3 regions of the Streptomyces sp. NBC_00461 genome follow, and region 2 is predicted to be linked to each of the others. Evidence: predicted binding sites of a transcription regulator. Region 2 holds the regulator's gene; each other region holds the start of a gene.
The links. The regulator HrcA, encoded in region 2, represses chaperone genes, less so after heat shock. The targets are predictions, from matches to a motif close to TTNGCACTCNGNNNNNCNGAGTGCNAA.
Positions count from the first base shown of each region.

Region 1: groL (chaperonin GroEL) is a predicted target of HrcA. The motif match lies at 2,774-2,800, and genes of this name have one in related genera.
Region 3: groES (co-chaperone GroES) is a predicted target of HrcA. The motif match lies at 5,224-5,250, and genes of this name have one in related genera.

Region 1 covers NZ_CP107902.1:4,524,987-4,532,619, reverse strand. The annotation lists SAM riboswitch class I at 76-231, shown strand; gene thrC (threonine synthase) at 250-1,533, shown strand; gene OG870_RS21125 (MoaD/ThiS family protein) at 1,644-1,919, shown strand; gene OG870_RS21120 (cold-shock protein) at 2,373-2,579, shown strand; gene groL (chaperonin GroEL) at 2,964-4,586, shown strand; gene OG870_RS21110 (NADH:flavin oxidoreductase) at 4,805-5,920, shown strand; gene OG870_RS21105 (carboxylesterase/lipase family protein) at 6,125-7,633, shown strand, end outside.
Region 2 covers NZ_CP107902.1:3,275,140-3,282,772, forward strand. The annotation lists gene OG870_RS15425 (nitronate monooxygenase) at 1-876, opposite strand, end outside; gene dnaJ (molecular chaperone DnaJ) at 1,044-2,177, opposite strand; gene hrcA (heat-inducible transcriptional repressor HrcA) at 2,178-3,194, opposite strand; gene OG870_RS15440 (MBL fold metallo-hydrolase) at 3,346-4,074, shown strand; gene OG870_RS15445 (DUF3097 domain-containing protein) at 4,109-4,921, shown strand; gene OG870_RS15450 (Uma2 family endonuclease) at 4,899-5,477, opposite strand; gene hemW (radical SAM family heme chaperone HemW) at 5,582-6,814, opposite strand; gene OG870_RS15460 (ATP-binding SpoIIE family protein phosphatase) at 6,861-7,633, opposite strand, start outside.
Region 3 covers NZ_CP107902.1:6,032,201-6,039,833, reverse strand. The annotation lists gene OG870_RS28480 (WhiB family transcriptional regulator) at 1-56, shown strand, start outside; gene OG870_RS28475 (LysR family transcriptional regulator) at 141-1,040, opposite strand; gene OG870_RS28470 (SDR family NAD(P)-dependent oxidoreductase) at 1,381-2,154, shown strand; gene OG870_RS28465 (ester cyclase) at 2,236-2,943, shown strand; gene groL (chaperonin GroEL) at 3,028-4,650, opposite strand; gene groES (co-chaperone GroES) at 4,769-5,077, opposite strand; gene OG870_RS28450 (polysaccharide deacetylase family protein) at 5,446-6,267, opposite strand; gene OG870_RS28445 (polysaccharide deacetylase family protein) at 6,264-7,193, opposite strand; gene OG870_RS28440 (class I SAM-dependent methyltransferase) at 7,284-7,633, shown strand, end outside.

The DNA of each region.
Region 1 (7,633 bases), 1.2 Mb from region 2:
ACAGTCTTGAACAACGCTGATGACCATCGCATGTCGGGGGTCGTCCCGCGTTCAACGAGTTCAACAACTACATACCGCTCATCCAGAGGGGCAGAGGGATACGGCCCGATGAAGCCCCGGCAACCCTCCAGTCGGTTCTCGTAGATCGATATTGATCATTCCGCGAGGCTCCCGGCTAGGGAAGGTGCCAAATCCGTCTCACGGCGAGATGCGTCGTGGGGAAGATGAGGAGAAAGGGCCTCGCCTCACATGGCTGCGCAGACTGTTGCAAGCACCACGAACACCGTCGATCTGGGTCCCGCCGCGGCTCTCTCGTGCCGAGAGTGCGGTCACCGGGTACCCCTCGGTCCGGTCTTCGCCTGCGAGGAGTGTTTCGGCCCGCTGGAGATCGCGTACGACTTCTCGGCCTACGACACCGAGGAGCTCCGCAAGCAGATCGAGGCGGGTCCCGCGAACATCTGGCGCTATGCGCCGCTGCTGCCCGTCCCCGCGGACGTGGCGGACAAGCCGAACATCAACCCTGGCTGGACCAAGCTCGTCAAGGCCGACAACCTCGCGCGCGAGCTGGGCGTCGACGCCGGCAAGCTCTTCGTGAAGGACGACTCCGGCAACCCGACGCACTCCTTCAAGGACCGCGTCGTCGCCCAGGCCATCGAGGCCGCGCGCGCCTTCGGCTTCACCACCCTCTCCTGCTCCTCCACCGGCAACCTCGCCGGTGCGGTGGGTGCCGCCGCCGCCCGCGCCGGCTTCCGCTCCTGCGTCTTCATCCCGCACGACCTGGAGCAGGGCAAGGTCGTCATGGCCGCGGTCTACGGCGGCGAGCTCGTCGGCATCGAGGGCAACTACGACGACGTGAACCGCTTCTGCTCCGAGCTGATCGGCGACCCGGCCGGCGAGGGCTGGGGTTTCGTCAACGTCAACCTGCGGCCGTACTACGCCGAGGGCTCCAAGACCCTGGCGTACGAGATCTGCGAGCAGCTCGGCTGGCAGCTCCCGGACCAGCTGGTCGTCCCGATCGCCTCCGGCTCCCAACTCACGAAGATCGACAAGGGTCTGCAGGAACTGATCAAGCTCGGGCTCGTCGAGGACAAGCCGTACAAGATCTTCGGCGCGCAGGCCGAGGGCTGCTCGCCGGTGTCGGTCGCGTACAAGGCGGGCCACGACGTCGTACGGCCGCAGAAGCCGAACACCATCGCCAAGTCGCTGGCGATCGGCAACCCGGCGGACGGTCCGTATGTCCTCGACATCGCCCGTCGCACCGGTGGTGCGGTGGAGGACGTGAATGACGAGCAGGTCGTCGACGCGATTCGGCTGCTCGCCCAGACCGAGGGCATCTTCGCGGAGACCGCCGGCGGGGTGACTGTCGGCGTGACGAAGAAGCTGATCGAGAACGGTCTGCTGGATCCGACGCTGACGACGGTCGTCCTGAACACCGGTGACGGTCTCAAGACCCTCGACGCGGTGGCCGGCACGGGGCTGACGGCGACGATTCGCCCCAACCTGGAGTCGTTCCGCGACGCTGGGCTCGTGTAGTTGTCTTTAGTCTGCGGGTCGCTGGGGGCTGATCGCGCCCGCGCGGCGGTAGTCGCACATCAAGCACAGCCCCGCCCCCCGAGGGCGCGTACCTGACCGGAGGTTTGAACATGAGCGTTTCCGTCCGCATCCCCACCATCCTGCGCACCTACACCGGGGGCCAGGCCGAGGTCGCTGCTGAAGGGGCCAACCTCGGCGAGGTCATCGCCGACCTGGAGAAGAAGCACACGGGTATCGCCGCGCGCGTTCTCGACGACCAGGGCAAGCTGCGCCGCTTCGTCAATGTGTACGTGAACGACGACGACGTGCGCTTCGAGCAGGGGCTGGAGACGGCGACGCCGGATGGTGCGGGCGTCTCGATCATCCCGGCCGTCGCCGGAGGCTGACCCGAAACAGGTCGAACGACCCGATTATTACCGTCGGTAATGTCGGTCACCGAGAGTTCATCGAATTGCCCCCTCCGTGAGAGAAACGGAGGGGGCAATTCTGCATGGTTGAGCACGGTACAGTTGGGGAACCCGCTTGGCTCCGTATGCCGGATGCATATGAGTTCTCTCTTTTCAGGCTATGAGAAGCAGCCAAAGTGTGCGGGTTTTTTGCGTCTTATGCTCCTTTTGTGGGGTCCGACTTGCCCTGTATTCGGGCGAATTCTCGGTAAATTCCCGATCGGTCGTGCCCGGATTTCTCGTCCGATTGACCTGTTGCAGACGGCAGTTGGACAGATACATTCGGCCGCGGTCGACGCGTTCCGGCGCACGCCCCCAACCGTGGGGGGTGAGGTCTGACCCGGATCCGCGAAGTGTGGATCTGTGCAAGGGCCAGTAATAGGGGAGTTAGGCATGGCTCAGGGCACCGTCAAGTGGTTCAACGCGGAGAAGGGGTACGGCTTCATCGCGGTCGACGGTGGTGCGGATGTTTTCGTCCACTACAGTGCGATTCAGATGGACGGCTACCGCACCCTGGAAGAGGGTCAGCGGGTCGATTTCGAGATCTCGCAAGGCCAGAAGGGGCCGCAGGCGGACATGGTCCGGCTGGCGGCCGGCTGAAGCACGCGCCGGGTTACTGCAGCGACGTTCTTCTTTATTGATCGAAGGGCTCGCGCCTCAGGGTGCGGGCCCTTCGGCATGCCCGGGGTTCCCGCGCCGGGCCCCCGCGGCCACGTGTCCGATCCCCGGGAGGCGCTTGCGCCCGCCCGTCGCCCGACCGTCACCCCTCAAACGAGCCTGCTTCGCGGGCGCACCTTGCACTCGGGAGGGGCGAGTGCTAATCATTGGCGTTAGCACTCTGAAGGTGAGAGTGACAACGAAGGACCGGGTCGGTGAGGCCCGCAGGCCGGGTGGGGCAAGGAACCACAAGGTGTGCGAGCCGTCCGTCGCGGGCGCGGGCGCGGTCCGAAGGAATCACCCCCAGTCCTGGAGGGACCACTTCACATGGCCAAGATCATCGCGTTCGACGAGGAGGCGCGGCGCGGCCTCGAGCGCGGCATGAACCAGCTCGCGGACGCCGTCAAGGTGACGCTCGGCCCCAAGGGCCGCAACGTCGTCCTCGAGAAGAAGTGGGGCGCCCCCACGATCACCAACGATGGTGTCTCCATCGCCAAGGAGATCGAGCTCGAGGACCCGTACGAGAAGATCGGCGCCGAGCTGGTCAAGGAAGTCGCCAAGAAGACGGACGACGTCGCCGGTGACGGTACGACCACCGCGACCGTTCTCGCCCAGGCCCTCGTCAAGGAAGGCCTGCGCAACGTAGCCGCCGGCGCCAACCCGATGGCCCTCAAGCGCGGTATCGAGAAGGCCGTCGAGGCCGTCTCCGGTGCCCTCCTTGAGCAGGCCAAGGACGTGGAGACCAAGGAGCAGATCGCTTCGACGGCCTCCATCTCCGCCGCCGACACCCAGATCGGCGAGCTCATCGCCGAGGCCATGGACAAGGTCGGCAAGGAAGGCGTCATCACCGTCGAGGAGTCCCAGACCTTCGGTCTGGAGCTGGAGCTCACCGAGGGTATGCGCTTCGACAAGGGCTACATCTCGGCGTACTTCGCCACCGACATGGAGCGGATGGAGGCGTCGCTCGACGACCCGTACATCCTCATCGCCAACTCCAAGATCGGCTCCGTCAAGGACCTGCTCCCGCTCCTGGAGAAGGTCATGCAGTCGGGCAAGCCGCTGCTGATCATCGCCGAGGACGTCGAGGGCGAGGCCCTGTCGACCCTGGTCGTCAACAAGATCCGCGGCACCTTCAAGTCCGTCGCCGTCAAGGCCCCGGGCTTCGGCGACCGCCGCAAGGCGATGCTGAACGACATCGCCATCCTCACCGGCGGCGAGGTCATCTCCGAGGAGGTCGGTCTCAAGCTCGAGAACACCTCCCTCGACCTGCTGGGCCGCGCCCGCAAGGTGGTCATCACCAAGGACGAGACGACCATCGTCGACGGCGCCGGCTCCACGGAGCAGGTGCAGGGCCGGGTCAACCAGATCCGTGCCGAGATCGAGAACAGCGACTCGGACTACGACCGCGAGAAGCTGCAGGAGCGCCTGGCGAAGCTCGCCGGCGGTGTCGCGGTCATCAAGGCCGGCGCTGCCACCGAGGTGGAGCTCAAGGAGCGCAAGCACCGCATCGAGGACGCCGTCCGCAACGCCAAGGCCGCCGTCGAGGAGGGCATCGTCGCCGGTGGTGGCGTCGCGCTCATCCAGGCGTCCAGCGTCTTCGAGAAGCTGGACCTCGAAGGTGACGAGGCGACCGGCGCCAACGCCGTGCGCATCGCGCTTGAGGCCCCGCTGAAGCAGATCGCCGTCAACGCCGGCCTCGAAGGCGGTGTCGTGGTGGAGAAGGTGCGCAACCTGACCCCGGGCCACGGCCTGAACGCCGCGACCGGCGAGTACGTCGACCTGGTCAAGGAAGGCATCATCGACCCGGCGAAGGTCACGCGCTCTGCCCTGCAGAACGCCGCCTCCATCGCCGCGCTCTTCCTCACCACCGAGGCCGTCATCGCCGACAAGCCGGAGAAGGCCGCCGCGCCTGCCGGTGGTGGCATGCCGGGCGGTGACATGGACTTCTGATCCTCCCGAGGATCACGAGTTCATCGCCGTACGCATCTGCGGTACGCATCTGCCGTACGCGTCTGTACGACACCGAGGGCGGCACTCCCTGTTCCGACAGGGGGTGCCGCCCTCGGGCGTGTCCGGGGTCACAGGGCGGCAGGAAATGCGGTGGCGCATGGGGCGGTTGACGCCTGGGAAGTGTCGATGCGCATGCACATACTGAGGAGTATCCCCACGTGACTGCCACCCCCTCACGCGCCGCCGAGATCCTCTCCCGGCCCACCACGATCAACGGCCTGACCGTCCCGAACCGCGTTGTGATGGCGCCGATGACGCGCATGTTCTCCCCGGGTGGCATCCCCGGCGAGGACGTGGCGTCGTACTACTCCCGTCGTGCCGCCGCCGGTGTCGGTCTGATCGTCACCGAGGGCACGTACGTCGGCCACGACTCGGCCGGGCAGAGCGACAGCGTCCCGCGCTTCCACGGCGAGGAGCAGCTGTCGGGCTGGGCGAAGGTGGCCGAGGCGGTGCACGCGGCGGGCGGCGCGATCGTGCCGCAGCTGTGGCACATCGGCACGGTCCGCAACCAGGGCGAGGCCCCCTACCCGGACGCCCCCTCGCACGGCCCCTCCGGCCTGCGCGTCACCGGCGCCGAGGGCGCGACCCCCATGACCCAGGCCGACATCGACGCCGTCATCGGCGCGTTCGCCGAGTCTGCGGCCGCCGCCGAGCGCATCGGCTTCGACGGTGTGGAGATCCACGGCGCCCACGGCTACCTCCTCGACCAGTTCCTGTGGGCCGGCACGAACCGTCGTACGGACGCGTACGGGGGTGACCTCGTCGCCCGTACGACGTTCGCCGCCGAGATCGTGGCGGCGGTCCGGGAGGCGGTCTCGCCCGAATTCCCGATCCTCTTCCGTTACTCCCAGTGGAAGCAGGAGGCGTACGACGCTCGTCTCGCCGAGACGCCGGAGGAGCTGGAGGCCATCCTCACGCCGCTGGCCGCCGCGGGTGTCGACGCGTTCCACGCGTCCACTCGTCGTTACTGGCTGCCCGAGTTCGAGGGCTCGGACCTCAACCTGGCCGGCTGGACGAAGAAGCTGACGGGCAAGACCGCGATCACCGTCGGCTCGGTGGGGCTCGACGGGGACTTCATCCGGGGCTTCGCGGGTGAGGGTTCGCCGGTCCGGGGGATCGACGACCTTCTGGACGGGCTGGAGCGTGAGGAGTACGACCTCGTTGCCGTGGGGCGGGCGCTGCTTCAGGATCCGGAGTGGGCGGCGAAGGTTCTTGGGGGGCGGGGGGAGGAGCTTCGTCCGTACGACGCGGCTGCGCTGCGCTCGCTGAGCTGAGTTCGGGTGCGGGTGGGTCTGGGTGCGCGTCCCTGGGGGCTGCGCCCCCAGACCCCCCTCGGCCTTCGGCCTCGTCCTCAAACGCCGGACGGGCTGGAGAGATCGTCCTCAAACGCCGGACGGGCTGAAAAGGACGTCCTCAAACGCCGGACGGGCTGAAAGGATCGCCCGTCGGGCCGGCGAGAGCAGCAGAGGAGATCGTTGATGACGACAGGCGTGCGCACCGTTCGTACCGTGGCCGGTTTGGTGCGGGGGCGGGTTGAGGGTGGGCTCGCGGTGTTTCGTGGGGTGCCGTTTGCTGAACCGCCGGTTGGGGAGGGGCGGTTCGGGGCGCCGCGGCCGGTGCGGGGCTGGGAAGGGACCCGGGAGGCGTATGCCTTCGGTCCGCCGCCCCCGCAGGAGTCCGGCATCCAGGGCCGTAGGGGTGTGGTCGACGCGTCCGGGGGCGACGACTGGCTGACCGTCAACGTGTGGACTCCGGAGGCGGATTCGGCCGCCCGGCGTCCGGTGATGGTGTGGATCTACGGCGGTGCGTACAAACTCGGCCACGCAGGCAGCCCCGGCTACGACGCCCAGCGCATCGCGCGAGACGGCGACGTGGTCGTGGTCACCTTCAACTACCGGGTGGGCATAGAGGGGTTCGCCCGTATCGACGGTGCGCCCGCCAATCGCGGTCTGCTCGACCAGGTGGCCGCCCTGGAATGGGTACGGGAGAACATCACGGCGTTCGGCGGCGACCCCGGGCAGGTCACCGTCTTCGGTGAGTCGGCCGGCGCGGGGTCGGTGGCGTCGCTGCTGGCCATGCCGAGCGCGCGGGGGCTCTTCCGGCGTGCTGTCGCGCAGAGTGTGCCCGGTACCTACTTCTCCGACGAGTTGGCGCGCGACATCGCCGGCTCGATCGCGAAGGAGGCCGGCCTGCGCCCGACTGCGGCCGACCTGGCCACCGTCGACCCGCGTCAACTGACCGCGGCGGGCGAGGCGTTGGGCGCCAGGATGCGGACGTACGAGGACCGCTGGGGGCAGGTCGCGCCCACGGCCACGCCCTTCTCCCCGGTCGTCGACGGAGAGGTGTTGCCGTCCACCCCTTGGGAGGCGCTGAGGGCGGGCGCGGGGAGGGACGTCGACCTCCTCGTCGGTCACAACCGGGACGAGTTCCGGCTGTTCCTCGTCCTCGGCGGGCTGCTGGGCTCGATCGGGGAGGAGCAGGCGGCCTGGGCGTTGCGGACGTTCGGGCCGGGGCCGGACGGGGAGCGGTCGTATCGCGCGGCCTTCCCGGAGGCCACGCCGGGAGAGCTGTTCGAACGCGTCCAGACCGACTGGCTGTTCAACATGCCCTCCCTGCATCTGGCCGAGGCACAGCTCACGGGCGGCGGTCGCGCGCACGTCTACGAACTGACCTGGCCGGCTCCGGGCGTCGGAGGCGCCCTCGGCGCGTGCCACGGCCTGGACATCCCGCTGCTCTTCGGCACGTTCGAGGCGGACCTGGGGCTGCTGCTGTTCGCGGACAGCGGGGTGCCGGCGGAGGCGGAGGAACTGTCGGCCCGTTTTCGCAGGTCGTGGACGGCGTTCGCGAGGTCCGGCGACCCGGGCTGGCCGCCCTATGACCGGGAGCGGCGGCTTGTGCAGGTGCTGGACACGGAGGAGAAGGCTGCCGTTTGGCCCTACCCGGAGGAGGCGTCGCGGCGGCTGTGGGAGGGGTACGAGTTCGGCGAG
Region 2 (7,633 bases):
GGCGGGGGCGTACGGGCCGTGCTCGCGCAGGAAGCGGTTGACCAGACCGCGGGCCGGGCGGCCGGAGAACGCGCGCGTCAACTCCGTACGCACGAACAGGGGGTTGGTCAGTGCCTGCTTGTGTACGGCGCTCGCGCCGGACTCCGGCGTGGCGAGGAACGCCGTGCCGAGCTGGGCCGCGCTCGCGCCCGCCGCGAGTACCGCGGCGATCTGGCCGCCGCGCATGATGCCGCCGGCGGCGACGATCGGGATGCCCACGGTCTCGCGGATCTGCGCGACGAGGGAGAGCAGGCCGATGCCGGAGCCGTCGTTCTCCGGGATGTCGCGGTGCGTGCCCTGGTGGCCGCCGGCCTCGATGCCCTGCGCGATCACCGCGTCGGCGCCGGACCGCTCCACCGCGAGGGCCTCCTCCACGGTGGTCGCGGCGGCCAGGGTGAACGTGCCGACACGGTGCAGGGAGTCGATCACCTCGCGGCTCGGGACGCCGAAGTGGAAGGACACGATCGGCACGGGGTTGTCGAGCAGCACGGCGAGCTTGGGTTCGAAGCCGTCGTCGCGGCCGCTTTCCGGGTCCCCGAGTTCGGTCTCGTACCAGGAGGCCTCGCCGGCCAGCTGGTGGGCGTAGATCTCGACGGCTCCGGGGTCGGCGTACTCCGGCTGCGGCAGGAAGAGGTTCACGCCGAAGGGGCGGCTCGTGAGGCTCCGCAGCTGCTTGATCTCCTGGTACATGCCGTCGGTCGTCTTGTACCCGGCTGCGAGGAACCCGAGCCCGCCGGCCTCGGCCACGGCCGCTGCGAGATGGGACACGGAGACGCCGCCCGCCATGGGGGCCTGCACGATCGGATGAGGGAAGAGATCGGTCAGCACGGAGGACATGACGGCATGTTGTCACGTCCTCCGAACAAGTCCGAATCCGGCTTCCGGCAGGCATGGGCCTACGGCACGGCCCGATACCGGGCGGCCCTTTCAGCCCGTCCGGCGTTTGAGGACGAGGCCCGTTCAGGGCCGAACGGGGTTCTGGGGGCGGAGCCCCCAGCACCACCTCAACGGCCGTTGAACGCGTCCTTCAGCCGCGAGAACAACCCCTGCTGCCCCGGCTGGAACTGCCCCACGGGACGCTCCTCGCCGCGCAGCTTGGCCAGCTCGCGCAGGAGTCGCTCCTGTTCCGGGTCCAGCTTGTTGGGGGTCTGGACCTCGACGTGGACGATGAGGTCGCCGCGGCCGCCGCCGCGCAGGTGCGTGATGCCGCGGCCGTGCAGCGGGATCGACTGGCCGGACTGGGTGCCGGGCCGGATGTCGACCTCCTCCATGCCGTCCAGCGTCTCCAGCGGGACCTTGGTGCCGAGGGACGCGGCCGTCATCGGGATGGTGACCGTGCAGTGCAGGTCGTCGCCGCGCCGCTGGAAGGTCGTGTGCGGCAGCTCGTGGATCTCGACGTAGAGGTCACCGGCGGGGCCGCCACCGGGGCCGACCTCGCCCTCGCCCGCGAGCTGGATGCGGGTGCCGTTGTCGACACCGGCCGGGATCTTGACCGTGAGCGTGCGACGCGAGCGGACCCGGCCGTCGCCGGCGCACTCCGGGCACGGCGTCGGGACGACGGTGCCGAAGCCCTGGCACTGCGGGCACGGGCGGGACGTCATGACCTGGCCCAGGAAGGACCGGGTCACCTGCGACACCTCACCGCGACCGCGGCACATGTCACACGTCTGAGCGGTCGTGCCGGGCGCCGCACCCTCACCGTTACAGGTGGAGCAGACGATCGCCGTGTCGACCTGGATGTCCTTCGTCGTGCCGAAGGCGGCCTCGTCGAGGTCGATCTCCAGCCGGATCATCGCGTCCTGGCCCCGGCGCGTACGCGACCGCGGGCCCCGCTGCGACGCCGTACCGAAGAACGCGTCCATGATGTCCGAGAAGTTCCCGAAGCCGCCCGCGCCGAACCCGCCGGCGCCACCGCCGGCCTGCGAGAGCGGGTCGCCGCCGAGGTCGTAGACCTGCTTCTTCTGCGGGTCCGACAGCACCTCGTAGGCGGCGTTGATCTCCTTGAACCGCTCCTGGGTCTTCGGGTCCGGATTGACGTCCGGGTGCAGCTCGCGCGCGAGCCGCCGGAAGGCCTTCTTGATCTCTTCCTGCGACGCGTCGCGGCGCACGCCGAGAACGGCGTAGTAGTCCGTGGCCACTTACGACTCCGCCAGGATCTGTCCGACGTACCGTGCCACTGCGCGTACCGCTCCCATCGTTCCCGGGTAATCCATGCGAGTCGGTCCGACCACGCCGAGCTTGGCGACCGCCTCGTTGCCCGAACCGTAGCCGACCGACACCACCGAAGTGGAGTTGAGTCCCTCATAGGCGTTCTCGTGCCCGATGCGCACCGTCATGCCCGAATCCCCCGCCTCGCCAAGCAACTTGAGGAGTACGACCTGCTCCTCCAGCGCCTCCAGGACGGGGCGGATGGTGAGGGGGAAGTCATGTCCGAAACGGGTCAGATTGGCGGTGCCGCCGATCATCAACCGTTCCTCGTTCTCCTCGACCAGTGTCTCCAGAAGTGTGGAGAGCACTGTCGAGACCGTACCCCGGTCTTCGGCGTCGAAGCCTTCCGGCAGGTCTTCCACGAGATGGGGGACGTCCGAGAACCGGCGGCCCGCGACCCTGCTGTTGAGCCGGGCCCGCAGGTCGGCGAGGGAGGCCTCGCCGAACGGCGCCGGGCAGTCGACCATGCGCTGTTCGACCCGACCGGTGTCCGTGATCAGCACGAGCATCACGCGCGCGGGGGCGAGCGAGAGCAGCTCCACGTGCCGGACGGTCGAGCGGGTCAGCGACGGGTACTGGACGACTGCCACCTGCCGCGTGAGCTGGGCGAGCAGCCGAACCGTCCGCGCCACCACGTCGTCAAGATCCACGGCGCCGTCGAGGAAGTTCTGGATGGCCCGCCGCTCGGGCGCCGACATCGGCTTGACGCCTGCGAGCTTGTCGACGAACAGCCGGTACCCCTTGTCGGTGGGGATCCGCCCGGCGCTCGTGTGCGGCTGGGCGATGAACCCCTCGTCCTCCAGGGCCGCCATGTCGTTTCGCACCGTCGCCGGGGACACTCCGAGGTTGTGCCGCTCGGTGAGGGCCTTGGACCCGACCGGCTCCTCGGTGCCGACGTAGTCCTGGACGATGGCGCGCAGCACCTGAAGCCGTCGTTCGCTCAGCATCGCGCACACCTCCAGAAGTCGTCCCCTAGGCACTTCGCCTGGCACTCTGTCCGTCCGAGTGCCAGCGTTCCCCGGCCCAGTGTACGGCTGTGGGGTACACCCAAGGCAAGGTCGGCCCCCGTCGGCGGGGTCGTACGGCTAGCGTCGCCGTATGACGGTGACTTGGGAAGAGCTGGGGTGGGAGCGGGTGGCGGCCGGGGTCGGCCGGTGCCGTCTTCCGGGCTGGGACTGCACGGCGGGGCTGGTAGTCGGGGCGGGCACGGCGCTGCTGATCGACGCCGGTTCGAGCCTCGCGGAGGGCGTGCGGTTGCGTACCGAGGCGCAGGAACTCACTGGTCACCGTGTGACTCATCTCGCGCTCACGCATCCGCACTTCGACCATGTCTTCGGGGCGGCGGCGTTCGCGGGTGCGGAGGTGTACGGCCCGGTGGGCATGGACACGGTGTTCGGCGCACGGCACGCACGCGAGGAGCTGCGGGCGGACGCGGTGGACAACGGCCTGGACGCGCGGGTGGCCGAGGAGGCGGTGGACGCCCTTGTCGCGCCCCGGCACCACGTCTCCGGCGAGTGGACCCTGGACCTGGGCGGCGGGCGGCAGGTCCTGCTGGCGAACGTGGGCCCGGGCCACACGGCGCACGACCTCGTCGTCCTGGTCCCCGGCAGCCCGGAGATCGTCTTCTGCGGCGACCTGGTCGAGGAGTCCGGTGAGCCGCAGGCGGGCCCCGACGCCGTACCGTCGCACTGGCCGGCCGCCCTCGACCGGCTGCTGGACCTGGGCGGCGAGGACGCGCTGTACGTGCCCGGTCACGGAGCGGTGGTGGACGCGGCGTTCGTGCGGAGACAGCGGGACGAGCTGGCGGCGCGTTTCGGCGTGTCGTAGCCGCTGACCGGCCGCTTCTCCTATCGTCACTCGAATGCGCCAGTACTCCGCCGATCTGACCCCGCCGTGGAAGAAGCCCCAGCCCGTCCCGGAGGTCGCGGCCGAGCCCGGTCTGGTGGTCGAGGAGCCCGGCACCGGTTTCTGCGGCGCGGTGATCCGCTGCGAGGCGGGCACGGTGACCCTGGAGGACCGCTTCGGCAAGCACCGGGTCTTCCCGATGGAGCCGCGCGGGTTTCTGCTGGAGGGACGGGTGGTGACGCTCGTGAGACCTTCGGCCGGTCCGGTACGTCCCACTCGTACGGCATCCGGGTCCGTGGCCGTCCCCGGGGCACGCGCGCGCGTGGCCCGCGCCGGGCGCATCTACGTCGAGGGGCGGCACGACGCCGAGCTGGTGGAGAAGGTCTGGGGTGACGACCTGCGCATCGAGGGCGTCGTCGTCGAGTACCTGGAGGGCGTGGACGACCTACCGTCGATCGTGGCCGAGTTCGCGCCGGGTCCGGACGCGCGGCTGGGAGTGCTGGTGGACCACCTGGTGCCCGGTACCAAGGAGTGGCGCATCGCGGAGTCGGTGACGAGCGAGCACGCTCTGGTGGTCGGCCACCCGTACATCGACATCTGGGAGGCGGTGAAGCCGTCGTCCCTGGGGATCGCGGCGTGGCCGCGGGTGCCGCACGGGCAGGACTGGAAGACGGGGGTGTGCAGGGCGCTGGGCTGGCCGTCGGAGAACACCGGGGCGGTGTGGCAGGCGATCCTGAAGCGGGTGGGGTCCTACAGGGACCTGGAGCCGGAGCTGCTGGGGCGGGTGGAGGAGTTGATCGACTTCGTCACGGGTAGCGGTGGGGCCTGACGTTGGGATAGGTGCCGAACTCGCTGGTGTCCAATTCGAGCTCCAGATCCTCCAGTGGCAACGGCGCCCCGAACTTGGTGATCTGCTGCCTCTGGTAGTCGGCGTTCTCACCGTCCCCAACGGGCCTGGTCAGCAGGACGCACTGCGCCATGATCGGATCCACGATGAGGTAGGCAGGCACCTCGCCGGCGGCGTAGATCGACCGCTTGATTTCGTAGTCCCGCTGGACGCTGGTCCTGGAGACCACCTCGACCACCATGGTGACCAACTGGGACGGCAGCAGTCGGCCTGAGTCCGGGGCAACGCCGCGTTCCAACACCACCAAGTCCGGAATGGGCTCGCTGGTCTCACCGATGATGTCCACGTCCGTCACCTGAAGCCGTTCCCAGCGCTTACGGGGGATCTGGTCCACCACATCCGCCACGATCCGGTTGTGCACCAGATCGGGAGTGGCCATCATCACGATTTCCCCCCGGAGAAGCTCGGCCTTGATGCCCTCGGGAGGCTCGAACTCCTCGAAGAACCTGGCAATCCCACGCTCGTCCACAGCGGTCATCTCCGCAGCCCTCCGGTTTCTGCCACCGTGCACTTACGGCGGCAGCCTACGAACCAGGTTAGGGACCGAACCGGCGTTCCGGGGGGATTCACTCGCGGGAGTGATCAGTCCACCAGGTCCCGCACCACCGCATCCGCCAGCAACCGCCCCCGCAACGTCAGCACGGCCCGCCCCTCCTCGTACGGACCGCCCTCCAGCAGCCCCTCCCCCAGCGCCCGGCGGGAAGCCGCCAGCCCCTCCTCCCGCAGCAGGGAGAGCGGCACCCCCTCCCGCAGCCGCAACTCCAGCAGGATCCGCTCCACGCGCCGGTCCTCGTCCGACAACAGCTCCCGGCCCGCCCCCGGCGACCGCCCCTCCGCCAGTGCCGCCGCGTACGCCCCCGGGTGCTTCACGTTCCACCAGCGCACCCCGCCCACGTGGGAGTGCGCGCCCGGGCCGGCGCCCCACCAGTCGGCGCCCCGCCAGTACAGCTCGTTGTGCAGGCAGCGGGCCGCCTCGGAGGTGGCCCAGTTCGAGACCTCGTACCAGTCGAAGCCCGCCGCCGACATCGCCTCGTCCGCGATCAGGTAGCGGTCCGCGTGGACGTCGTCGTCCGTCATCGGGACCTCGCCGCGGCGGATCCGGCGGGCGAGCTGGGTGCCCTCCTCGACGATCAGCGCGTACGCCGACACATGGTCCGGCCCGGCTCCGATCGCCGCCTCCAGCGACGCCCGCCAGTCGTCGTCCGACTCCCCCGGTGTGCCGTAGATCAGGTCCAGGTTGACGTGGTCGAAGCCGGCCGCGCGGGCCTCCGCCACACATGCCTCCGGCCGCCCCGGTGTGTGCGTGCGGTCCAGGATCTTCAGCACGTGCTGCTTCGCGCTCTGCATGCCGAAGGAGATGCGGTTGAAGCCGCCATGGCGGAGGGTCGCCAGATATGCCGGGTCCACCGACTCCGGGTTCGCCTCAGTCGTGATCTCCGCGTCCGGCGCGAGACCGAACTCGTCGCGGATCGACGCCAGCATTCGTACGAGATCGCCGGCGGCCAGCAGGGTCGGCGTACCGCCGCCCACGAAGACCGTGCGGACCGGGCGCGGGTCGTCGCCCAGGACCTTGCGGGCCAGGCGGATCTCGTCGATGAGGGTGTCCGCGTAGTTGTCGCGGGAGGCGAGGACGCCGCCCGTGCCGCGCAGCTCGGTGGCCGTGTAGGTGTTGAAGTCGCAGTAGCCGCAGCGGGTCGCGCAGTACGGGACGTGCAGGTAGAAGCCGAGGGGGCGGTCGGCGGACCCGGCGAGGGCGGACACGGGGAGGGCGCCGTCGGCGGGGACCGGCTCGCCGTCGGGGAGTGCGGAAGGCATGCCTTCCATTGTCCAGTACGCCGGCGGGGGCTGGTCCCCGCGCCGCTCACTCCGCCTGCAGCACCAGCAGCGCCAGGTCGTCCTCCGGCGGCCGTCCGCCGAACTCGTGCACCAGCCGCCGGATGCGCTCCGCGATCATTTCGGCACTGAGCCCGGCGCACCCGGCGAGGGCGGCCGCCAGGCCGTCGGCGTCGTCGAACATGTCGGAGCCGGAGCGGCGCTCGGTCACACCGTCCGTGACGCACAGGAGGCTGTCGCCGTGGCGCAGCTCGAAGGTCTCGCTGGTGTACGTCTCGTCGTCGACGACGCCGAGGAGGGTCTGTGGGCGGGCCGCCGTGCGGACGTCCCCGTCGAGGCCGAGGAGCAGGGGGAGCGGGTGGCCGGCGGAGGCGACGGTGCAGCGGATACCGCCGTCGAAGGGGGCCAGTTCGCCGTAGAGGAGGGAGAGGAAGCGGGTCTGCGGGCCGTCGCCGGGGGCGGCGGGCCGTGCCAGGGCCCGGGCGGCGGCGTCCGCGGCCTCCGTCGCGTCGTCCAGGAGGAGGCGGTTGAGGCGGTCGAGGACGTCGGCGACGCCGTAGCCCTCGCGCGCCAGGAGGCGCAGCCAGGGGCGGGCCAGACCGATGACCACGGCGGCCTCGGGGCCCTTGCCCTGTACGTCGCCGACGGCGAAGCACCAGCGGCCGTCGCCGGCCGGGAACAGGTCGTAGAAGTCGCCGCTGGGGCCGCCCTTGTCGCACGGCTCGTAGACGAGGGCGCTGCGCACGCCGGGGATCTCGGCGACGGCGGCGGGCAGCAGTCCGCGCTGCAGGACCTGGCTGA
Region 3 (7,633 bases), 2.8 Mb from region 2:
GGAACCGGCTGGTGTCGGCGGGGGCCACTGGCGGGGACGGCGTATCGAACAAGTGAAGGAACGTTTCTTCGTTCCAGGGTTCCTCCCGAGCTCCAGGACCCCGAGCTCCCGACGAGAAGGGCACGCGTGCGTGCCCTTCTTCATTGCCGGGCGGCCGCGCGGCCGAGTTCCTCCAGGGTCGCCGCGACCGCCGGGACCCGGGCCAGATCGGGCAGCGTCAGCGCCACGATCTCCCGCCGTACCGCGGGCTGGAGTGTCAGCACGCGCGCGTGGCGCGGCCGTACCGACTCGATGGCCAGCTGCGGCAGTACGGCGACGCCGAGGCCGGCGCCGACCAGGCCGACGACCGCCGGATAGTCGTCGGTGGCGAAGTCGATGCGCGGGGTGAAGCCGGCCCCCTCGCACACCTCGACCAACTGCCCCCGGCAGCGCGGGCAACCGGCGATCCACGGCTCGCCCGCAAGGTCCCCGATGGACACGGACGCGGCGTCGGCGAGCCGGTGCCGTTCGGGCACGAGCCCGACCAGCCGGTCGCTCAGCAGCGGTCGTACGACGAGGTCGTCCCATTCCTCCGCGCCCGCCGCGCCCTCGTAGCGGAAGGCCAGCGCCACGTCGCAGTCGCCCTCGCGGAGCAGTTCGACGGACGCGGGCGGTTCGGCCTCCTCCAGTGAGACGCGGGTGCCGGGGTGCGCGGCACGCAGGGCCGCGAGGGCGGTGGGTACGAGGGTGGAGCTGCCGCTGGGGAAGGAGACCAGCCTGACCCGTCCGGCGCGCAGCCCGGCGATGGCGGCGACCTCCTCCTCGGCGGCGGTGAGCCCGGCGAGGATGCCGTTGGCGTGCCGCACCAGGGCCTCTCCGGCCTGCGTCAGCCGCATCTCGCGCCCGCTGCGGACCAGCAGCGGGGTGCCCACGGACGACTCCAGGGCCTTTATCTGCTGGCTGACGGCGGGCTGGGTGCAGCCGAGTTCGCGCCCGGCCGCCGAGAAGGAACCGGTGGTGGCGACGGCGCGCAGGACACGCAGATGACGGGCTTCGATCACGGTTCGAGCATAAGCGGACCTTTGGGGAAGTGTGGCGTCTTGCGGGCGCGCTTTGATGACACCGGCCTGGCGGGTCTCGCCCGAAGCTCGGGTGAAGCGGTTCACGCGGAAGAGTGCTCCAGGTGGGTAACCGCGGTGAACGTGCCGGGCTGGAGCCGCGACCGCGACGCAACGAACGCTGCCGCCAAGGTTGTCGGCGGCCGAGGAGGCGTGGCCCTGCCACCTGGCGAAGTACGGCTTCTGACGGCCCTTCACCCGGGTGTCCTTCGCGGATGCTTCACCAGCGTCGGAGCATGTGCAGAGATCGGATGCGCACAGTCCGGGTCACTACCCTTGGGCCATGACAACGGCTCTGATTACGGGATCGACCGCGGGCATCGGCGCCGCGTTCGCACGGCGGCTGGCAAACGACGGGCACAATCTGGTGCTCGTCGCCCGCGACACCAAGCGACTGCAGGAACAGGCGACCGAGCTGCACGACCGGCACGGCATCGAGGCGGAGGTCCTCACGGCGGACCTCGCCTCGGACGACGGGATCGAGGCCGTGGCCGCGCGCCTGGCCGACCGCAGGAACCCCGTCGATCTGCTGGTCAACAACGCCGGCTTCGGCAACAAGGGCCGCTTCCTCGACGTGTCGATGGCCGACGAGCTGAAGATGCTGAAGGTCCACTGCGAGGCGGTGCTGCGGCTCACGGCGGCGGCGACCGACGCGATGCGGGAGCGCGGCCGCGGCGGTGTCGTCAACGTCGCGTCCGTGGCCGCCTTCGTGCCACGCGGCACGTACGGCGCCTCCAAGGCGTGGGTCGTGCAGTTCACGCAGGGGGCGGCGAAGGATCTGGCCGGGAGCGGGGTGCGGCTGATGGCGCTGTGCCCGGGGTTCGTGCGGACGGAGTTCCACCAGCGGGCGGGGATGGGCACGGACAACATCCCGGGGTGGATGTGGCTGGACGCGGACAAGCTCGTGGCGGCGGCGCTGGCGGATCTGGCGCGCGGGAAGTCGCTGTCCATTCCGGATCCGCGGTACAAGGCGCTGATGGGCGTCGTGAAGGTGACGCCCCGCGGGCTGCTGGGCGGGATCTCCTCGCGGACCGGGCGCAAGTACGGGCCGCAATAACATCTCGGCCAAGGGGCGCCCGGACGCTCTGGTGGGAAAATGGTGCTGTTCAACCGGACCTCGGGGACCGGAGGCGAAGCCATGACCTTTGTTCAGATCATCGACTGCAGGACCAGCCGCTTCGACGACATGAACCGGCTGATGGACACATGGGTCGAACAGACCAGGGGAAAGCGGACCGCGACACACAGTGTGATCGGCAAGGACCGGGCGGACGGGTCGCACTTCATCGAGATCGTGGAGTTCCCGTCGTACGAGGAGGCGATGCAGAACTCCAGCCTGCCCGAGACCGACAAGATCTTCCGGGAGATGGTGGCTCTCTGCGACGAGATGCCGACCTTCACCGACCTGGACGTCGTACGCGACGAGCAGCTGAACGCGGACACCTCCCGGCGGTTCTTCGAGACGCTGGCCGCCGGGGGCGAGCTGGCTCCGCTCGACGATCTGATCGCCGAGAACTACCACGACCACGATCCCTCCAACGAGCAGGACACCATCGGCATGGATGCGATGCGTCGCGAGATCGGGATGTGGCGCAGTGCCTTCGAGTTCTCGTTCGCCATCGAGGACCAGATCACTCAAGGTGACCGGGTGTGTACCAGGTGGACCTTCAACGGGACCCAGAAGGGTGAGTTCATGGGGCTCCCCTCCCAGGGGAAGAAGGCCCGCATGACCGGTACGACCATCCATCGGTTCGGCGAGCACGAGAAGATCGTCGAGGGCTGGTGGCAGTACGACCGGCTGGGGCTGATGGCGCAACTGGGCGCGCTGGAAGGCCTGGAACAGTAGGGCCTGAAGTAGTCGGGCCCAGAGCAGTAGGGCAACGCGAAGGCCCGGCACCTCCAGGGTGCCGGGCCTCGGTGCTGACGTGCGTCAGTGGGCGTGGCCGTGACCGCCCGCGGCCGCCGGCTCTTCCTCTTCCTTCTTCTCGACGACCAGGGTCTCGGTCGTCAGGAGGAGGGAGGCGATGGAGGCGGCGTTCTCCAGGGCGGAGCGGGTGACCTTGACCGGGTCGATGACGCCGGCCTTGACCAGGTCGCCGTACTCGCCGGTGGCGGCGTTGAAGCCCTGACCCTTCTCCAGCTCGGCGACCTTGGCGGTGATGACGTAGCCCTCAAGGCCGGCGTTCTCGGCGATCCAGCGCAGGGGCTCGACGACCGCGCGGCGCACGACGGCGACACCGGTGGCCTCGTCGCCGGTCTTGCCCAGGCCGCCCTCCAGCACCTTGGCGGCGTGGACGAGCGAGGAGCCACCACCGGAGACGATGCCCTCCTCGACCGCGGCGCGGGTCGCGGAGATGGCGTCCTCCAGACGGTGCTTCTTCTCCTTCAGCTCCACCTCGGTGGCGGCGCCGACCTTGATCACGCACACGCCGCCGGCCAGCTTCGCGAGGCGCTCCTGGAGCTTCTCGCGGTCCCAGTCGGAGTCCGTGTTCTCGATCTCGGCCTTGATCTGGGCGACGCGGCCCACGACGTCCTCGGAGTTGCCGGCGCCGTCGACGACCGTCGTGTCGTCCTTGGTGACGGTGACACGGCGGGCGGAGCCCAGCACGTCAAGACCGACCTGGTCGAGCTTGAGGCCGACCTCCTCGGAGATGACGGTGGCGCCGGTGAGGATCGCCAGGTCCTGCAGCATCGCCTTGCGGCGGTCACCGAAGCCGGGGGCCTTGACCGCGACCGCGTTGAAGGTGCCGCGGATCTTGTTGACGACCAGGGTGGAGAGGGCCTCGCCCTCGACGTCCTCGGCGATGATCAGCAGCGGCTTGGAGGAGTTGGTCTGGATGACCTTCTCCAGCAGCGGCAGCAGGTCGGCGATCGAGGCGATCTTGCCCTGGTTGATCAGGATGTACGGGTCGTCGAGGACGGCCTCCATACGCTCCTGGTCGGTGACGAAGTACGGGGACAGGTAGCCCTTGTCGAAGGCCATGCCCTCGGTGAAGTCCAGCTCCAGACCGAAGGTGTTGGACTCCTCGACGGTGATGACACCGTCCTTGCCGACCTTGTCCATCGCCTCGGCGATGAGCTCGCCGACCTGGCTGTCCTGGGCGGACAGGCCGGCCACGGCGGCGATGTCGGACTTCTCGTCGATCGGGCGGGCCGTCGCGAGGAGTTCCTCGGAGATGGCGGCCACAGCCGCGTCGATGCCCTTCTTCAGGGCGGCCGGGGAGGCACCCGCGGCGACGTTGCGCAGGCCTTCGCGTACGAGCGCCTGGGCGAGCACGGTGGCGGTGGTGGTGCCGTCACCCGCGATGTCGTTGGTCTTGGTCGCCACCTCCTTCACCAGCTGGGCGCCGAGGTTCTCGAACGGGTCCTCGACCTCGACCTCACGGGCGATGGTGACGCCGTCGTTGGTGATGGTGGGCGCGCCGAACTTCTTGTCGATGACGACGTTGCGGCCCTTGGGGCCGATCGTCACCTTGACCGTGTCGGCAAGCTTGTTGACGCCGCGCTCGAGGGCGCGACGGGCGTCCTCGTCGAACTTCAGGATCTTCGCCATGGGAGCGGTTCAGCCCTCTCGGAAAATGTGGGTGAAACGAACTGCGCCCCTGACGCCCGGCTTCATAAGGTCGCGGGGGCCCGGGGCGCAGCTCAAAGCAGATGTGCTTCGAAGTGAATTACTTCTCGATGATCGCGAGCACGTCGCGAGCCGAGAGGACGAGGTACTCCTCGCCGTTGTACTTCACCTCGGTGCCGCCGTACTTGCTGTACAGCACGATGTCGCCGGTCTTGACGTCGAGCGGAAGACGCTCGCCGTTCTCGAAGCGGCCCGGGCCCACGGCCAGGACGACGCCCTCCTGGGGCTTCTCCTTGGCGGTGTCCGGAATGACCAGGCCAGAGGCGGTGGTCTGCTCGGCGTCGAGCGGCTGGACCACAATGCGGTCCTCGAGCGGCTTGATGGCAACCTTGGAGCTGGTGGTCGTCACGATCCGACCTCCCCCTTCGGAGATCTCACGGGGTTAACTGTCTGAGGTGGCGACCAGGTGGATCCGTCGTCGCGGGTGCCGGACCTGCCCGTCGCGTAGTTGGCACTCTCCAGTGGGGAGTGCCAGACCCGAGACTATGACTGCGATTAGCACTCGGTCAAGCGGAGTGCCAATGCCGTGCGGCGCGTCGGCGGAAATTTGCGGGTGAACGCCGGGATCTGCAGCGCCCTGGGTCTGTGTGAGCGTCCTGGGGGCTGCCGCCCCCAGACCCCAGCTTCGGCCGGAACGGTCTGGTCCTCAAACGCCGGACGGGCCGAAATGGGCTGAACCCTCGTCTTCAGACACCCGGCGAGCTGAAATACCCGGGCTCAGACGTAGTCCTCCAGGCGGCCCACCGTCAGGCCCGCTCGCTGTACCCGGCGCAGCAGGCGCGCTGTCCGCTCCCGCAGTTTCGGGCCCGAGTGGTCGTCCGGGTCCACGGCCACGATGTCGCCGGGGCGCAGGCCGTGGCCGCCGCGGAGGTAGGCCAGGTCGCCGCCTCCCGTCATCGAGGCGCGCCACAGGACCAGTGCCGAGATGCCGCAGTCGGCGGCTGCCCGCCGTGTGGTCGGATCGTAGGCGCCGTAGGGAGGGCGGAACAGCCGGGGCCGGATGCCGAAGCGGGAGCGGAGTCTGTCCTGCTGGCCGCAGATCTGGGCGCGCTGGCCGGCGTAGGGCAGGCCGCGCAGGGTGGGACGGCCGAGGGTGTGGTTCTGGATGCTCGCGCCGACCGACTGGAGGCGGGCGAAGTGGCCGTATCCCGGCCCGGCGACGCTGTCCGTGAGGAACATGCTGACGGGCAGGCGCAGTTCACGGACCATGTCGACGAACCGTGGGTCCTTGTCGGCCCCGTCGTCATAGGTCAGGAAGACGACCTTGTCGCGGGTCCGGATGCGGGAGACGACGGGGGGCAGGCCCCGGCCTTCGGTTTCGGTACCCGCCCTCCACGCACGGGACGGCTTCGGGGCGGGGAGCAGTGGACCGGTCAGGCCCCAGCGGCGGTACGGCCGTTCGGCCGCGCCGCCCGGTCCGTGCGCCCGTACCCGCTGGGCCGCCTTCGCGCCCAGCCGTTCGATCGGGTCGACGGACTGGGCGCAGCCGGTGAGCAGGCCGAGCGCCAGCGCACCGGCCGCCAGGGCCCGCAGCCTCACAGGTAGTCCTCCAGGCGGGCCACCGCGTATCCCTCGGCCGTGACCCTCCGCAGGAACCGGCGCATGTCGTCGACCATCGTGCCCTTCCACTCGTGGCGGCCGCGGAAGTGGGTGAGGACGATGTCGCCGGGGTGCAGGTCCTGGTCGTCCTCGCGGTACGCCCAGTGGTCGACGAAGACCTCCTCGTCCCAGATCGGCGCGTACTTGATTCCGCAGGACTTCGCGGCCCGCAGGGTGTCCCGGTTGTAGTTGCCGTAGGGCGGCCTGAAGACCGTCGGGGCCCTGCCGAACTGCTTCTTCATGATCTTCTGCATGCCGCAGATCTCGAGCCACTGCTCCTCGTACGACAGTCCCGGCAGGTAGGGGTGCGTGAGGGTGTGGTTGTTGAGGGTGACGCCCTCGGACTGCATCGTGCGGAAGTAGGGGTAGTCGTCCTTCACCAGGAAGTTGCTGAGGAAGGCGCTGTACGGGATCTTCAGCTCGCTCATCATCCGGAGGAACGCCCGGTCCTTCTCGGCGCCGTCGTCGATGGTGAGGAAGACGACCTTCTGTTTCGTGGGGACGGTGGTGAAGACCGGCGGGAGGTTCAACTCCTCCTGGTCGTCCACCTCGAAGCCCTGGCGGGCCGTGATCCTCGGCTTCCGCGCGGGCGGCGGCGGAGCCGTCAGCGGAACCTGCTCCAGGCCCCAGCGCCTGGCCGCGGCGGCCCGGGCGGCGTACGCCGCGTGCAGCTTCGCGGCGTAGGAGCCGAGGGCGCGGGCGGGGGGTGCCTGCAGCGGCTGCTGTCCGGAGGCCGGGCGCACCCGGGAACCGCCGTCCGGAGCGCAGCCCGAGGCGATGGCCGCGAGGGCGAGCACGGCGATTGCGCCGCGGATCCGACTCACCCCGTAAGCGCGATTCTTGTCATTTTGTACGACTGCTCGCATGACGCGGGATCCTCGCAGGCCACCCCCCGGATCCCGGCCCGACACCGCGGCCGGAGGCACACCGTCCACCGACTGGCCCACAATGAGCCGGTGAACGACCTCGCTGAGCTCCTCACCCCCGAAGGCCGCGCCCTCCTCGACGAGGTCCGTGGCACGGCCCCGGCCGATGAGCTCGCCGTCGCCACCCGGCTGCGCCGCGAGCACCCCGCCGAGCTGGTGTCGGCGGCGATCGGACAGGCCCGGCTGCGGCAACGGGCGGCGGCCAAGTTCGCCGCCGGGGACGCGGCGCGGATGTTCTTCACGCCGAACGGGGTGGAGCAGTCGACGCGGGCGAGTGTCGCCGCGTATCGCGCCGAGCGGCTGAAGAAGCTGGGCGTCACCTCCGTCGCCGACCTGTGCTGCGGGATCGGCGGGGACGCCATCGCGCTCGCGCGGGCCGG